DNA from 4 places in the Streptomyces sp. NBC_00210 genome. Region 2 is predicted to be linked to each of the others. Evidence: riboswitches for the same ligand, from Rfam matches in the RefSeq annotation. Region 2 holds a riboswitch; each other region holds the start of a gene.

Region 1 (4,181 bases), 1.3 Mb from region 2:
CGCAGCGCGTCCACCGACGTACGAGCGCTCGCGGTCCGCTCCTTGGCCCCGTTGTACCGCTCGGTGGCGGCCTCCGCCTCCTGGTAGAGCCTGTCGACCTTGGCCTTGATCTGCGCGGGGGTGAGCGCGGGCTCGGCGTGTCCGGTGCCGTCGAACGCGGTGGCGGTCGCAGCCCCGGCAAGCGCAAGCGTTGCGGCGGTACGGGCGGCGGGCCCGCTGAGCGGATGCTGCTTGGCTTTCCGGTGCGCTGCCACGAGGGCGTCCACGTCCTTCCGTCGTTCCTGCGGTCCGACTCCGGGTCCGACTCCGGGCGGGGGCCGGACCGGGGCCGGCGGCGGTCCGCACAGGGGGAGCGTCCCGCCGCCGGTATTTCTCGGCGGTGATGTCCGACGGCCGCCCGGGGGGCGCGGCGGCGATGGAGAGTCGGTCACCTGGGGAAGGACGCTAAACCTGAGAGTCACGGGAACGCGGCGCAAGGACCGAAGTTGCCCAAAGCTGGACAGGCGGGAGCGCTTTGTGCGAGCCGGTCTGATGCCATCGGCGCACATCCCCGTGCCGCCGTGACCGATGCGGCGAATGAGGCGCACCTGCCCTGAGAGGGGTGGTATGGCGACGGTTAGGCTCCGCCTCATGGACGTACTCATCAATGTCTTCGTCGCCCTGCACATCATCGGCATCGCGTCGCTGCTCGGCGGCTTCCTCACCCAGATGAAGGCGATGGGCGAGGGCACCGCCCGCTTCAGCCCGGCGATGCTGCACGGTGCGCTGACGATGCTGATAACGGGCGTGGCACTGGTGGGCCTGAACCAGGCGGACGATCAGCCGGTGAACAACATCAAGATCGGCGTCAAGCTGGCGGTCCTGGTGGTGATCCTGGGACTGGTCTACGTCAAGCGGGACGAGGAGAAGGTGGAGAAGGCGCTCTTCGGCGCGGTGGGCGGGCTGACCGTCACGAACATCTTCATCGCGACGCTGTGGACCTGATGCGCTGAGCCTGTCGGCGGACGGGACGCTTCGGACCTGATGTTGCGGGCATGACTGCGGACCTGATGTTGCGGGCGTGATGCTGCGGACGTGAGAACGCCCGGACCCGACGGGTCCGGGCGTTCGGCTGCGTCCGGGCTCAGGCCGGGCGCACGCTGCCGTAGATCGGCATGTAGTAGATCGACTCCTCGCGGACGTTCGCACCGGGCTTGGGCGCGTGGATCATCATGCCGTCGCCGATGTAAATGCCCACGTGGCTGATGTCGTCGTAGAAGAAGACCAGGTCGCCGGGGAGCAGGTCCTTCGTGGCCACGCGCGTACCGACCTTCACCTGGTCCCAGGTGGTGCGCGGCAGGTCCACGCCCGCCGCCTTCCAGGCGGCCTGGGTCAGCCCCGAGCAGTCGTACGAGCTCGGGCCCGTCGCGCCCCAGACGTACGGCTTGCCCAGCTGGGCGCGGGCGAAGGACAGGACCTTGTCGGCCTTGGCCGTGTAACTGCCGTCGGCGGTGCCGGTACCAGTGCCAGTACCGGTTCCCGTGCCCGTGCCGCTGTCCTGGTTCTGCTCCTGCTCCTTGCGCGCGGCCTCCGCCCTGGCGCGGGCCTCCGCCTCCGCCTTGGCCTTTGCCTCGGCCTGGCGGCGGGCCTCCTCCTCTTTCCTGCGCTCGATCTCGGCGAGCCGCGCCTTCTCCTCGGCGGTCAGCTTCGACAGCAGTGCGCGCGCCTCGGCGAGCTTCGCCTGGACCTCCTGCTTGCTCGTGCGCAGGGCCTTCTGGGAGGTCGTGAGCGACTCGAGGCTCTTCGTCGCCTCCGCCCGCTGCTTGGCGGCCGCGGCCCGCTGGGTCTCGTAGTCAGTGATGGCGCTGCGCTGACGGTCGGTCATCCGGTCCATCAGCTGGGTCTGGTCGAAGTACGACTCGGGGCTGTCCGCGAACAGCAGCGCGGCGGTCGGGGTGACCGCGCCGGTGCGGTACTGCGCGGCCGCGTAGTTGCCGAGCGCCCTTCTGGACTCGTTCAGCTTCTCCGTGCGCTTGGCGGCGTCGTCGAGCAGCTCGTCGACCTCGCGCCGCTTCTCGTCGGTGGATTCCTTGGCCTTGTTGTACTTCTCGGTCGCGGTGCCGGCCTGCCGGTACAGGTCGTCGACCTTCTTCTGCACCTCTTCGACGGAGGGCTTCGGTTCGGCGGGCGCCGCGTTGGCGCTCTGAGTCGACAGCAGGGTAACGCCGGCGATGGCTGCCGTCGTGAGCCCGACGGCGGGCGAGGTCTTCGCGGTACGGCTGCGTTGTTTGCGATGCGACGCCAAGGCCGGCATCTCCTTCTTCCGTGGACCGCCTACCGGGTTAGCTGTCGGGTTCGGGCAGAACGGAAGACGCCCTACGGACCGAATGAGACAGGTCCGATTCACCCCGGTTGTGCATGGTGGGTCCCCGGTTCCGAACTTCCTTGAAGGAAGCCCGAATTCGGCGCAGGCCGCCCGATTGGCGTGGATCGCCATGGGGGTACGAGCCGCCTGGACGAGCACGCTAGCCAACTCGTGTGGCCGCTGTGAAGCTTGATGGTCGATATGCCCGATACATTTTCGTGACCTTTTTTCAGCGCGGCGGGGATCGGGTTTCCGGTGTGCCTGTGCCATGACATGGCGAAGTGGCTCGATCGCGCAGGGTTGCCGGGCCGGATTCCCGTGCGGCATGCCAATGCGGCCGCGAGCTGTCAGCGCGGCGGCCTAGACTCGTAGAGCGATGAGCAGCCTCTTTGACGACAGCTTCCTGGCGGACCTCCAGCCCAGCTCGGAGCACGCCCCGCCACCGCCCGAGGACTCGGCCCCGGAGGAGATTCCGGACGATCTCTTCCAGGGCGCGTTCGACGTGCCCCCTGCGCGGGATCCGTACCACCGTGACGGCGCCCCGCGCACGGTCGTGGACCCCGCCGCCCTGCTGGAAGGGCTGAACGAACAGCAGCGCGCCGCCGTCGTTCACACGGGCTCGCCGCTCCTCATCGTCGCCGGGGCCGGGTCCGGCAAGACCCGGGTGCTGACCCACCGGATCGCGTATCTGCTGGGGACCCGCAGCGTCCACCCCGGGCAGATACTGGCGATCACCTTCACCAACAAGGCCGCCGGCGAGATGAAGGAGCGTGTCGAGCAGCTCGTCGGCCCGCGCGCCAACGCCATGTGGGTCATGACCTTCCACAGTGCCTGCGTGCGCATCCTGCGCCGCGAGTCCAAGAGGCTCGGCTTCACCTCGTCGTTCTCGATCTACGACGCCGCGGACTCGAAGCGGCTGATGGCCCTGGTCTGCCGCGATCTGGATCTTGACCCCAAGAAGTTCCCGCCGAAGTCCTTCAGCGCCAAGATCTCGAACCTGAAGAACGAGCTGATCGACGAGGAGACCTTCGCCGACCAGGCAGTTGGGGGTACCTCCCAGGCCGAAGGCTCTGGGGGAGGCTTCGAGAAGACGCTCGCCGAGGCCTACCGGATGTACCAGGCACGGCTGCGCGAGGCCAATGCCCTGGACTTCGACGACATCATCATGACGACGGTGCATCTGCTGCAGGCGTTCCCGGACGTCGCCGAGCACTACCAGCGGCGCTTCCGCCATGTCCTGGTGGACGAGTACCAGGACACCAACCACGCTCAGTACACACTCGTACGCGAGCTGGTAGGGACGGGCCAGGAGGATCTGCCGCCGGCCGAGCTCTGCGTCGTCGGCGACGCCGACCAGTCGATCTACGCCTTCCGTGGCGCGACCATCCGCAACATCCTCCAGTTCGAGGAGGACTACGCGGACGCGACGACGATCCTGCTGGAGCAGAACTACCGCTCCACGCAGACGATCCTCTCCGCAGCCAACGCGGTCATCGAGCGCAACGAAAGCCGCCGCCCCAAGAACCTGTGGACGAATGCGGGCGCGGGTGCGCAGATCACCGGCTATGTCGCCGACACCGAGCACGACGAGGCGCAGTTCGTCGCCGACGAGATCGACCGGCTGACGGACGCGGGCGAGGCGAAGGCCGGCGACGTCGCCGTCTTCTACCGTACGAACGCCCAGTCCCGTGTCTTCGAAGAGATCTTCATCCGGGTCGGCCTGCCGTACAAGGTCGTCGGCGGGGTGCGCTTCTACGAGCGCAAGGAGGTCCGGGACGTCCTCGCGTATCTGCGGGTCCTGGCCAACCCCGAGGACAACGTCCCGCTGCGCCGCATC
Region 2 (4,181 bases):
GCATGGTCCGGCTGGGTCTGCATGGGAGAAAGCGTACGGCTCACCCAGCGGTCGGTTCGAGCACTCCGCACCACATGAGAGACTGGTCTAGACAACCGCTATGACTTGAAGGGCAACACCATGGCTGAGCGCCGCGTCAACGTCGGCTGGGCCGAGGGCCTTCACGCCCGCCCCGCTTCCATCTTCGTCCGTGCCGCCACTGCCTCCGGCGTCCCGGTGACGATCGCCAAGGCCGGCGGCGAGCCGGTCAACGCGGCCTCCATGCTCGCGGTGCTCGGCCTGGGCGCGCAGGGCGGCGAGGAGATCGTGCTCGCTTCCGAGGCGGACGGCGCCGAGGCTGCGCTGGACCGGCTGGCCAGGCTGGTTGCCGAAGGTCTCGAGGAGCTTCCCGAGACCGTCTGACCCCGAGAGTCCGAGCCGAGCCGTCTGCGTCCCAGAATCCAGGACCGAACGGTCCGAGCCCGGAAGTCCGAGGCCACAGTCGAATTTGCTCAACGCGGAGCCGCGGCATCCCGAATTCGGGAGACCGCGGCTCCGTTCATTTCGGGGCCGGGCACCGTGAATTCGGGCAGCAGAATTACAGCGCCCTCAATTGTCTTCCCTTTGTATACGGCGTGACTGTTAATTGCGGACGCTCTCGGTGTTTACGGCATGTTGCGAAGTCCTCACCCGCTCGGGACGGCGCAGCCGGTGCGCGGCTGCCGCACGCTCGGCGTGCAGGCTGGTCAGCGCCCGGGCCCGCTCCACGTCGCCCCGCGCCACGGCGTCCACGATCGCGCCGTGCTCGGCCCAGGAGTCGACGGGCTTGGCCGGCTGCTCGACGGCGTACATCCAGGCGATCTTGTGCCGCAGTTGGGTGAGCAGGGCGGTCAGGCCGGGGCTGCCGGAGGCCTGCGCGAGCGTCTCGTGGAACCAGCCGCCCAGTGAGCGCAGATCCTCGCCCTGGCCCCGGCGCGCCCGCTCCTGACCCAGTCTGACCAGGCCACGCAGCACCTTGAGGTGCGCCTCGGTACGGCGCTGGGCGGCGCGCGCGGCACCCAGCGGCTCCAGCAGCATCCGGATCTCGAGCAGGTCGGCGGCCTCCTGCTCGGTCGGCTCGGCGACGCAGGCACCGGCGTGCCGGCGGGTGGTGACGAAACCCTCGGACTCAAGGGTGCGCAGAGCCTCGCGCACCGGGACGCGTGAGACGCCGTAGCGGCGCGCCAGCTGCTCCTCGGTCAGCCGGCTGCCCCGCTCGAATACACCGGAGACGATGTCGTCGCGGATCGCCGTGCATACCGAGTGCGCGGGAATGCGCATGACCGAACCTCCGCTTTAATCCGCGCGAAACGCAGCCGATTGACGTCTGTTCGGTCGACTCTATTGCAGCGAGCACGATTTTCCGAAGGCTCTCTGGAATCCATGGATATCTTTTGGCCAGCGCCCCAAACGCAGAAGGCCCCGGCGGCACGCCGGGGCCCTCTCTACGAGCCGTACGAGCTGTCCGCTCAGACGTTCACACCGTGCGCACGCAGGTACGCGACCGGGTTGATGTCGGAGCCGTACTCGGGGCTGGTCCGGGCCTCGAAGTGCAGGTGCGGCCCGGTGGTGTTGCCGGTCGCGCCGGAGAGACCGATCCGCTCGCCCGGGGTGACGCTCTGGCCGACCGAGACACTGATCGACGAGAGGTGGCCGTACTGCGTGTACGAGCCGTCCTTCATCTTGATCACGACGTTGTTCCCGTACGCGCCGGCCCAGCCGGCCTCGACGACGGTGCCGGAGCCGACCGCGTGCACGGTCGTGCCGGACGCCGCGTGGAAGTCGATGCCCGTGTGACTGCCGGAGGACCAGATGGCGCCGCCGGCCTTGTAGCCGGTGGAGATGTACGAGCCGGAGACCGGGGCCACGAAGGAGTTGAGGCGCTTGCGCTCGGCGTCGCGGGCGGCGCGCTCCTTGGCCTCGCGGGCGGCCTTGGCACGGGCCTCGGCCTTGTGCTTCGCCTCGGCCGCGGCCTTCGCCCTGGCGGCCTCCTGCTTCTGGGTGGCGGCCTGGTCGGCGATCTGGTCCGCAAGGGTCTCGGCGGTCACCACCTGGGTCAGGCCGGTGTCCTCGACCGCGGGCGTGCTCGTGTTGGCGGCGAGCGCCGGGGAAGCGAGGGTTCCGATGACGCCGGTCGTGGCGAGGGCCGCTGCGCCCGCCATGTTCGCGCTGCGTCGCGACAGGCGGCTCGGGGCACGGTGCTTCCCGGTGGCACGGGTGAACGCCATGAAGTGGCTGGTCCTTTCCTTCCTTCTCGCCTACCGGGTTAGCTGACGGGTTCGGAGCAGGAAGGTCTCCTACGGGCCCCTCCGCGGGTGCGAAGGCGTCCGATTCACCCCAGGGACTGAGTGGGTCCCCGGCTCCCCAGGCTCGCGCCTGACGGGGACTCGGCGATGACTGTCCGATGCCGCGGATGCGGCGGGCTTCTGGCGGACAGCCGGACCGACGCTAGGCGGGGCCACTTTCAATCACCAAACAGACAGGCCTTTTTGTAGCGCATGCCACAGGGCAGACAGGCAGCCTCTCCAACAAAGCGGACATAACACGGAACCCCGGCGCCGCTATGGATGCCGGGGTTCCGTTTGTTTGTAAGGAGTTGTTTGCCGGCCGAGGAGCACCGGCTTTGTCAATCAGCCTGTGACAACACTCACTTCACCGATGCCAAGCGCCCGCACCGGCTCCTCGATCTGCGCGGCGTCGCCGACGAGCACGGTGACAAGGCGGTTCACCGGGAAGGCGCTTACGGCTGCCGCCGTCGCCTCGACAGTGCCCGTCTCGGCCAGCCGGACGTACAACTGCGCCTGGTAGTCGTCCGGGAGGAACTGCTCGACCTGGTCGGCGAGCGTGCCCGCGACGGACGCCGCCGTCTCGAACTTCAGCGGGGCGACACCCACCAGGTTCTGCACGGCGACATCCCGCTCGGCGTCGGTCAGCCCCTCTGCCGCGAGCGTACGCAGCACCTTCCAGAGGTCGTCCAGCGCCGGTCCGGTGTTCGGGGTGTCCACCGAGCCGCTGATGGCGAGCATCGCGGCGCCCGACCCGTCGGGAGCGGAGCGCAGCACCTGGCCGAAGGCCCGTACGCCGTACGTATAGCCCTTCTCCTCGCGCAGCACACGGTCGAGGCGGGAGGTGAGGGTGCCACCCAGGCAGTACGCGCCGAGCACCTGCGCGGGCCACACGCGGTCGTGCCGGTCCGCACCGATGCGGCCGATCAGCAGCTGCGTCTGCACGGCGCCCGGCCGGTCCACGATCACCACGCGGCCGGTGTCGTCGGCGGTGATCGGCGGTACGGGACGGGGCTCTGCCTTGTCGCCCGTCCAGGTGCCGAGGGTCTCGGCCAGCACCGCGTCCAGGTCGACCCCGGTCAGATCGCCGACGATCACCGCGGTGGCGGTGGCGGGCCGGACATGCGCCTCGTAGAAGGCCCGTACGGCCGCGGCGTCGATCGGTGCCACGGTCTCCTCGGTGCCCTGGCGGGGGCGCGAGATGCGAGCCTCGGCCGGGAAGAGCTGCTTGGAGAGCTCCTTGGCGGCACGGCGGGCCGGGTTGGCCGTCTCGTGCGGGATCTCGTCGAGACGGTTGCGTACGAGCCGCTGCACCTCGCTGTCGGCGAAGGCGGGTGCGCGCAGCGCTTCGGCGAGCAGGCCGAGCGCCTTGGGCAGCCGGGAGACCGGGACCTCCAGGGAGACGCGGACGCCGGGATGGTCGGCGTGCGCGTCGAGGGTGGCACCACAGCGCTCAAGCTCGGCCGCGAACTCCTCGGCGCTGCGCTTGTCGGTGCCCTCCGACAGGGCGCGCGCCATGATCGTGGCGACCCCGTCGAGGCCCTCGGGCTCGGCGTCCAGCGGGGCGTCGAGGGAGATCTCGACCGCCACCACCTGCTGGCCGGGGCGGTGGCAGCGCAGCACGGTGAGCCCGGTGTCCAGGGTGCCCCGGTCGGGGGCGGGGAACGCCCACGGCCGGGCCGGGCCGGCCGCCGGCTGCGGGTGGAACTCCATGGTCGTCAAAGACGCGGCAGCGTCGGTCACTGGTCCGCTCCCTCTTCCTGGTCGCTCTGCTCGGCGTTGACGGGTTCGTAGACGAGCACCGCCCTGTTGTCCGGGCGCAGCCGGGCCTTGGCGACCGCCTGCACCTCCTCGGCGGTGACGTCCAGCACCCGCTGC
Region 3 (4,181 bases), 2.4 Mb from region 2:
GTCGAGCCGGACAGGCCCCTGTACTGCGGGTGGGAGCCGACCTTGGTCGCCACGACGACCTCGGAGCGGTTGCGGCGCGCGGCGAGCCAGCTGCCGATGACGGTCTCGGACTCGCCGCCCTCGTTGCCCGGCACCCACGCCGAATAGGCGTCGGCGGTGTCGACGAAGTTGCCTCCGGCAGCGGTGTACGCGTCGAGCACGGCGAAGGACTGCGCCTGGTCGGCGGTCCAGCCGAAGACATTGCCGCCGAGAGCGAGCGGGAAGACGGCGATACCGGACGAGCCGAACGTACGGAGAGAAGTCATGGGTTGACCAACAGCGGTACGGTGCGACCTATTCCACATTCCGCAGTCGGCCGACGGGGTCCACCTCCCGCATGGCTGCCGCCGCGCACATGGGGCGGCGCCGCGCATCAGCGCCCCAGGCGCCGAACGGCGCGAGGGGCGCAGAGCAGTGCGGAACGTCAGACGGTGAGGCCCTTGTCGCGCAGCCAGGTCATCGGGTCGATGCCCGTCCCGCCCGCCGTGTGGACCTCCAGGTGCAGATGCGGGCCGGTCACATTGCCGGTCGCACCCACACGGCCGATCGTCTCGCCCGTCGTCACCTTCTGGCCCGCGCTGACCGAGATCGAGGACTGGTGGGCGTACCAGATCTCCGTGCCGTCATCGAGCTCCAGCACCGTGCGGTAGCCGTAGGAGCCGGACCAGCCGGCCGACTTGACGGTGCCGCTGTGGACCGCCTTGAGCGGCGTGCCCGTCGGGGCGGCGAAGTCCAGGCCGGTGTGGTAGCCCGAGGACCACATGGAGCCGGCCTCGCCGAAGGTGGAGGTGATCGTGTACGAGGAGGTGGGCAGCGAATAGCTCGCCGCGAGCTTGGCAAGGCGCTCGGCCTCCGCCTTGGCCGCCGCGGCCTTCTCGGCCGCAAGCTTCTCCGCCTCGGCCTTGGCCTCCGCCGCGGTCTGCTGCTTCCTCGCCTCAGCCGCGGCCTTCTCGGCCGCAAGCTTCTCCACGGCCGCCTTCGCCTCGGCGTCCGCTTCCGCCTGCTGCTGCTCGGCCTGCTGGAGGATGCGGGCGCGCAGCGCCTCACCCGCGCCGGCCGCGCCATCGGCAGCGGTCTTGGAGTCGGTGTCCGAGGCCAGCGTCACCGCCGTGAGCGGGGAGGTGTTGTCGGCGTCGGCGTCCGAGGAGTCGTCGGACAGGAAAGAGCCCACGCCAGGAAGGGACTTGGCGTCGGGCAGGTTGTCCGTGATCGAGTCGGGGAGCGATATGGAGACCGGCGGCTTGTCCTGCGCGGTGGCCATGCCGCCCGCGCCGACCGCGGCGATGACGCCGACGCCGAGCACTGTGGAGCTGCGGGCGAGCCCGCCGCGCTGCTTGACGACACGGTGCCGTCCGCGCACCGGACGAACGGAGTCCTCGGTGGGGTTCCATTCCTCCCACGCCCGCTCCGCCCCCTCTTCGCCGCTGAAGAAGTCGGGCCTGAAGGGTGCTTCTGGGGCAGGGGTGTTGGACGCCACTGAGGCGTACTCCTTTCCTTCCTTCTCGCCTACCGGGTTAGCTGACGGGTTCGGAGCAGGAAGGTCTCCTACGAGCGCTTCGACCGCGGAAAAGAGCGGCAAAAGGTGCCCGATTCACCCCAATTGGTGGTTCCCCGGTTCCCTTGCGGGATTCGGCGCATGCGCACGGTGCCGCCTCTTGCGACGGCTGGGACGACCGCGCTGCGTTATCGAACGTTAATAGAAGCCAGGGCCGGATTCCAAGCTGTTCCGAGTGATCGTTAACGAGTTCGTCACGGACGTACCAGGACACAAGCGGCCGGATACGGGCGACTTGATCGCCTCTCCTCTCACACCTTCACCTGACGGTGGTTCATATGTGATGCGGAGGGGTGCGCTTCGACTACACACGGTGCGGGGACTACACACGGTGCGGGTCTGGTGGCCTTCCCTGGCTCTGACTCTTCCCTCTGACCACGGGGACGATCCTGCGGCGGCCCTGCTGCCCCTGCCCGGGACGGCTGACCGCCAGCAGGGCCAGGTCGTCCGTCAAGCCGCCACCGGTATGCAGTCGTACGTCGTCGACGAGCGCGTCCAGCAGCTCCTCCGGCCCGGGAAAGAGCCGACCGCCGAGCCGCGCGGCCGGGTCGTAGAAGACGCCGTCCGCGTTGCGCGCCTCGGAAAGGCCGTCCGTGTAGAGCAGCAGCGTGGCCCCGGCGGGCAGCGGAAACGAGTCCGCACGGTCCGGCCATCCGCTCAGCTCGCCCATGCCCAGCGGCAGCGCGGCCTCGGTCGGCTCGAGCGCGTGCACCTTCCCGTCGGCGTACAGCACCAGGGGTTCCGGATGGCCCCGGTTCACCACGCGCACCATCTCGTCGCGGCGCGGGATCTCGGCGATCACTGCCGTGGTGAACTCCTCGAAGATCTCCAGGCTGTCCCGCCGGGTGCCCTCGCGCGCGAGCGCCCGCTCCAGGCGCTTGGCGACCCCTTCCAGCGTGGCCTCCTGCTCGGCCGCCTCCCGGAACGCGCCGATGACCACTGCCACCGCCTCGACCGCCTCCATCCCCTTGCCCCGTACGTCGCCGACCACCAGGCGCACCCCGTACGGAGTGTCCTGTACGGCGAAGAGGTCACCGCCGATGAAGGCGTCCGCCTGCGCCGCCTCGTACCGCGCGGCGACCTGCAGCCCGCCGATCCGTTCGGCGGGGGTGGGCAGCACGGCGCGCTGCGCGGTCTCGGCGATGACACGGGCGGAGGCGAGGCGCTCGCCGCTGAGCAGTACGACCCGATTGATGATGAGCGCGAGCCCGGCGACGGTGACCACGGTGAACAGCTCGGTGTTGGCCGAGACGCTGTTCAGGGTGTCGTTGTAGATGTGCAGACCGAGGACCGCGGCGACGGCCGCGACACCGGTGAGCAGGGTGGTGAGCCAGGAGAAGAAGGGGGCCGCGATCAGCGGGGCGGCCGCGAAGAGAGGGGACGCGGTGAACTCGGACGGGGTGGAGAGATCGAAGATGACACCGCCGATGATCAACAGCGTGGGCAGCGCGCGGACAAAGCTGCGAGCGCTGATGCCGCGGTGCTGTCCTCGGTACCCCACGAGTGCTCTCCTGCCCAGTCCGCCCAGGCTGCGGAAGGTACCGCGCCCTTCCCAGGCTGGCCGGAGTCGCGCCGCGCGGCGACTCGCCGTCGGCCAACCGGGCGAAACCCCGGCGGGCGGACACGACAGTGGCCCGGCACTCTTCTCGAGTGCCGGGCCACTGCTTTCAGTAGCGGGGACAGGATTTGAACCTGCGACCTCTGGGTTATGAGCCCAGCGAGCTACCGAGCTGCTCCACCCCGCGTCGGTGAACACAACCTTACGCTATTCGGAGCAAGATCAAATCCATTTACCGATTGGAACAGCTGCTCGGCAGCTGTTCCACTCCCCGCCCGGCATCTGACCGCTGTGCCGGGCGTCGTCACGGGCCGGACTCAGCGGCGGCGCAGACGCAGTGCGGTGAGCACGCCACCGGCCGCGATCAGGGCCACGGCCGCGATGGCCGCGTACCAGGTGGTGCTGGACGAGCCGGTGCTGGCCAGGGCGCCGGTGGTGGTGACCGGGGTGTTGGCGCCGACCGCCACCGCGGAGGCCGAGGCGGACGGGGTCGCAGTGGCGGACGGGGTGGCGGACGGGGTGGCGGAGGGCCGGGCGGACGGGGTCGCGCTCGGCTCGGCGGACGGCGGGGTGGTGCCGCGCTCGGGGGCGAGGGTGATCCGGCCCGCGGCCTCCAGGAACGTCATCGTGTTGCCCTCGGTCAGCGAGGTCGAGGCGCGCAGCGTGAGCTTGACCGGCTTCTGGATGCCCTTGAAGTCAAGGACGCGCACACGAAGGATGTAGCGGTGCAGCTTGCCCTTGTCGGTGAAGTAGCTCTTCGGGATGTCGCCGAGCTTCCACCGGTTCGGGACGCCCGGGACCTTCTCGGCCTTGATCACCATGCCGTTGCCGATCCACTCCTCGATCGACAGCTCCGGGATCTCACCCGTGGCACCGGGCTCCTCGGCGACCTCGATCGTGGTCGCCAGGTCGGAGTCGAAGGTGCCGTCGCCCTTGAGCTGGTGGAAGAGGTCGACGTTGCCCCACAGGCCGGGCTTGATGGGTGCGTCCTTGTCCGTACGCATCCACATGGCCGCGGGGGCGGCGTTG
Region 4 (4,181 bases), 5.3 Mb from region 2:
AACTCGCCACCAACGCCGTCCAGCACACCTTCGGCCAGTCGCCGACCTTCACCGTGGACCTTCGTCTGGAGCGGGACGAGGAACTGCGCATCGGCGTGACCGACAGCCACCCGCGCTGGCCGCAGCGGCTGCCTGCCGCCGTCCGCCAGGACAATGGCCGCGGAATGGTCATCATCCGCAGCCTGACCGCGGAGTGCGGCGGACACCTCACCGTCACTCCGACTCCGGACGGCGGCAAGACCGTCTGGATCGCCCTGCCGTGGACCGTACCTGTACAGAGCTGATCACGGCGTCGGCCGGTCGAGGACCGGCAGAGAGCCGATGATCCTTTGCCGGCCTGGCGTTCTCGGCCCGGCCGATCGAGACGGGTGAGACGCGGTCGGCCGGCCCGGCGCTTTTGGTCCGGCCGTCAGTTTCCCGCGCGGCCGAACGCACCCCGCAGCAGCGCCCGCAGCGACTCGGCCGCCGGGCCCGACACCTCGCCACGGTGCGCCACCGAGATCGTCCGCCGGAACCCCGCCGACTCCAACTGACGTACGCCCAGCGGTGTCGCGGCCATCGAGGCGACCATCTCCGGTACCACCGCCACCCCGAGCCCCGCGCTGACCAGCGCGCACACCAGCGCATAGCCGGGTGACTCGCACACCACGGCGGGACTCGCCCCGGCCCGTGCCAGGGCTGACTCCACACCCTTTCGGGACGGGTGCGAGGGAGCGCTGCTGATCAGCGGCTGCCCGGCAAGTTCGGCCACCGGCAGCCGGCCCGAGCCGCCCGCCAGCGCATGGCCGGGGGCCGTCACCAGTACCAACTCCTCGACCAGCAGGGGCTCCAGGATCACACCGGCGGGCGGCGGTGCGGGCTCGGCCGGTTCGTACGCATGCGTGAGCGCCAGATCCACCTCGCCGGCCGCCACCGCCAGGACCCCGTCCGGTGGTTCGTACTCCGCGACGGTGAGCTCCACATCAGGATGAGCCCTGCGGAAGGCGCTCAGCACCGGGGGCAGCAGATGGACGCCGACGGTGGTGAAGGTGCCGACCCGCAGCCGCCCTCCGGAGAGCCCGGACAGCCGGGACAGCTCATGACGCGCCCGGTCCATCTCGTCCAGCACCCGGCGGGCCCGCGCTGCCAGCAGCTCGCCCGCGGCCGTCAGCCGCGCCCCGCGATGGTGCCGCACCAGCAGTACCGCGCCGGCCTCGCGCTCCAGCTTGGCCAGCTGCTGGGAGAGCGCGGGCGCGGTGTAGCCCAGGCGGGCGGCCGCGCGGGTGATCGAACCGGCCTCGGCGACCGCCACCAGGGCCGCCAGCCGTGTCGGGTCGTACATGCCACTCCCTCTCCGCCAGGCTTAAGCATCACTTTAGGCAGACCCAGAAGATTGTAAGTACACGTTAAGCCCTGCGACGGGCCACGATGGTCGGCATGGACGCACAGCTGCTTGCCTTCACCGGGGTCGCCGCGGGCATGGTCGCCATGCCGGGCGCGGACTTCACCGTCGTCGTACGCAATGCGCTCGCCTCCCGGCGCACGGGCGTGGCCTGCGCCGTCGGTGTGGCCGGGGGGCTGCTCGTGCACACCGCGCTGGCAGTCGCGGGACTCGCCGCCGTCCTGGTCGCGGTCCCGGTGCTGTACCGCACGCTTCAGATCGCCGGTGGAGCGTATGTGCTGTACCTGGGTGTACGGGCGGTGCGCTCGGCCCTGCGTCCGGCGCTCGCCGTGCCGGATCCGGCGGGCGAAGCGGCCGACGGCATGGGCCGCAGTCTGCGGCAGGGGTTCCTCACCAACGTCCTCAACCCGAAGGCGCCGGTCCTGTTCCTCAGCCTGCTCCCGCAGTTTGTGCCGGACGGTGCGCCGGTGCTGCCGCGGACTCTGCTGCTGGCCACGATCGTCGTCGTCCTGGCTCTGCTCTGGTTCCCCGCGGTGGCGCTGCTGGTGGACCGTCTGGGGCAGTGGCTGCGTCGGCCGCGCACCACGCGCGCCGTGGAAGGCGTCACCGGCGGGGCGCTCACGGCGCTCGGCGTGACTCTGCTGGCCGAGCCGCTGGCGCACTGACGCCGGGGCGCCGGGTGCCGACTGGCGGGTGCCAGGCGCCGGGCGCCGGGTGCGGACCCGCCGCGGTCCCGGTACGCCGACCGCCGGTGATGAGCGGCGATCGGCGCACCATCAGTCAACGGGCCGTCAGCGCACCCGGCCGTACCACACGCTCTTGCTCCAGATCTTTTCCAGTTTCACCCAGGAGCCGGTCTTCGGCGAGTGCCAGATCTTGTTGCGGCCGGCGTAGATCCCCACGTGGTAGACGCTGCTGCCGGAGTGGAAGAAGACCAGGTCTCCCTGCTGCCGGGAGGACGCCGAGATGTGGCGGGTCTTGTTGTACTGCTGCTGGGCCGTACGTGGGAGCTTCTTGCCCGCCTTCTTGTACGAATAGAGCGTCAGCCCTGAGCAGTCGAACCGGCGCGGACCCGAGGCGCCGTACTTGTACGGTGCGCCCTTCTTGGAGGCGGCCACCTGAAGTGCCTTGCTCGCGTGGGTCGTAGCCGCGTATGCCTCGGAGGCTCCCCCCGGAGCCAGCAGCGAGCCGCCGACGGCGGCGAGGGTCAGGGCCGATACGGCGCCCGCCCGGCCCATCAGAAACGGGACATGAATCTGCGCAGTCATGCGCAACCCTTCGTCAGCCGCCTGTGAAGGATGACCTGTCGGGTTCGGACGGACGAAGATGCCCGGCCGCGGCTGCGGCTTCACCCCAAGGGACTGCCGACCTTCCGGCTGCCCCGTCGTGCTTGGGTCCTCCACTCCTGCCGATGCACTCCTGTCGACCAGTCATCCGGGTGCGGCGGCAGGACTCGGCGTCCGCCCGGACCGCCCCGCCGCGGTGGCGGGGGCTTGTCGTCCCAGGGATCTTGACCCAACTCATGCCGGATTTCCGAACTGAAACGGCAGTTTGTGAGCTTTACCACCACTCACCTGTTCGGGTGGACAGGGCAGTTTCGAGGGGCGGCAGGGGACGCCCGAGGACCCTTGCACCAGCGGCGGAACAAGTCATTCCGCCAAATCGGTAGCCGTGCCGCGCAAGTTGTCCGTAGGGCTTCGGGGGACAGTGATTACATCGAATGGGGGAGCGTGACCAGTACCCTGATGGCCGTAGACGGAAGAGGTGAGTTCGTCAACTGAGCGTTACGGGCGGCATCGTCACCCGGTGCGCCCGGCGTTCGCCGTCGAGGGCCCTGAGTGCCTCGGTCAGCGTCGTCGCATGGATCTCGCTCTCGCCGCGCATGTGCATCAGCGTCAGGGCGTCCTTGAGCGCATTGGCCCGGCCGACCAGCGCCTGTGCGGCGCGGAGCGCACCATAGGTGTGCGTTCCGCGCGCCGGGTTGATCCGCCCCAGCAGATCGAGCACTTCGAGGTAGCTGTCGATGAGTTCGCCCTCGGCGCGGGTCAGCGCGGGCAGCGGCGGCAGTTCGGGCGGCAGCACGGGGTGCTCACCTCGAACCGTGGGACGACAATGACGTCTTGCGGTTCTTGATCACATGGTCCACCAGCCCGTACCTCTTGGCCTCGACGGCGTCGAAGATCGTGTCGCGCTCCAGGTCGGCGGCGATCCGCTGGGAGGTCTGGCCGGTGTGGCGCACGAGCATCCGTGCGAGTTGGTCACGCAGCCGGAGCAACTCCTGCGCCTGGATCTCCAGATCGGAGGGTTGGCCCTGCAACGGCTCCTCGAACGCGGGCTGCTGGACGACGATCCGCGAGCCGGGCAGCGCCATCCGCTTGCCGGGGGCGCCGGCGGCGAGCAGCAGGGCGGCGGTCGACGCGGCCTGTCCGAGACACGTCGTCTCCACGTCGCAGGTGACCACCTGCATCGTGTCGTAGATCGCGGACATGGCGCTCAGTGAGCCGCCGGGGGAGTTGATGTAGAGGGAGATGTCTCGGTCGGGGGCGGTGTACTCGAGATGCAGGAACTGCGCGATCACATCGTTCGCGGCGGTGTCGTCGACGACGGTGCCCAGGAAGATGATCCGCTCGTCGAACAGCTTCGAGTACGGATCGAGGCTGCGGGATCCCGCGCTGGTGCGCTCGGTGAATTCGGGCAGGACATAGCGGGCGGCGGGGCGGTTCATGACGTACCTCTCCTCGTGCTCCTCGGGCGCTGGCCTGTAAAAAATGTACAGGACGTACAGATCGAGGTGCCGGAA

The links. A riboswitch is a leader RNA that binds a small molecule or an ion and turns the genes downstream of it on or off. The one in region 2 is predicted to bind cyclic di-AMP.
Positions count from the first base shown of each region.
Region 1: another riboswitch for cyclic di-AMP. It lies ahead of OG729_RS15785 (NlpC/P60 family protein); the one in region 2 lies ahead of OG729_RS09920 (M23 family metallopeptidase).
Region 3: another riboswitch for cyclic di-AMP. It lies ahead of OG729_RS20990 (M23 family metallopeptidase); the one in region 2 lies ahead of OG729_RS09920 (M23 family metallopeptidase).
Region 4: another riboswitch for cyclic di-AMP. It lies ahead of OG729_RS34055 (C40 family peptidase); the one in region 2 lies ahead of OG729_RS09920 (M23 family metallopeptidase).

Region 1 is NZ_CP108120.1:3,509,603-3,513,783, reverse strand. It holds gene OG729_RS15795 (NlpC/P60 family protein) at 1-254, opposite strand, end outside; gene OG729_RS15790 (hypothetical protein) at 631-984, shown strand; gene OG729_RS15785 (NlpC/P60 family protein) at 1,124-2,293, opposite strand; cyclic di-AMP (ydaO/yuaA leader) riboswitch at 2,296-2,457, opposite strand; gene pcrA (DNA helicase PcrA) at 2,721-4,181, shown strand, end outside.
Region 2 is NZ_CP108120.1:2,201,279-2,205,459, forward strand. It holds gene OG729_RS09905 (GNAT family N-acetyltransferase) at 1-23, opposite strand, end outside; gene OG729_RS09910 (HPr family phosphocarrier protein) at 121-402, shown strand; gene OG729_RS09915 (GntR family transcriptional regulator) at 622-1,299, opposite strand; gene OG729_RS09920 (M23 family metallopeptidase) at 1,488-2,246, opposite strand; cyclic di-AMP (ydaO/yuaA leader) riboswitch at 2,259-2,421, opposite strand; gene OG729_RS09925 (pitrilysin family protein) at 2,649-4,046, opposite strand; gene OG729_RS09930 (pitrilysin family protein) at 4,043-4,181, opposite strand, start outside.
Region 3 is NZ_CP108120.1:4,606,905-4,611,085, reverse strand. It holds gene OG729_RS20995 (aldo/keto reductase) at 1-305, opposite strand, end outside; gene OG729_RS20990 (M23 family metallopeptidase) at 464-1,516, opposite strand; cyclic di-AMP (ydaO/yuaA leader) riboswitch at 1,528-1,684, opposite strand; gene OG729_RS20985 (PP2C family protein-serine/threonine phosphatase) at 1,917-3,095, opposite strand; tRNA gene OG729_RS20980 (tRNA-Met) at 3,266-3,339, opposite strand; gene OG729_RS20975 (LPXTG cell wall anchor domain-containing protein) at 3,470-4,181, opposite strand, start outside.
Region 4 is NZ_CP108120.1:7,512,232-7,516,412, forward strand. It holds gene OG729_RS34040 (ATP-binding protein) at 1-284, shown strand, start outside; gene OG729_RS34045 (LysR family transcriptional regulator) at 410-1,321, opposite strand; gene OG729_RS34050 (LysE family translocator) at 1,417-2,046, shown strand; gene OG729_RS34055 (C40 family peptidase) at 2,173-2,649, opposite strand; cyclic di-AMP (ydaO/yuaA leader) riboswitch at 2,653-2,837, opposite strand; gene OG729_RS34060 (hypothetical protein) at 3,155-3,463, opposite strand; gene OG729_RS34065 (ATP-dependent Clp protease proteolytic subunit) at 3,471-4,106, opposite strand.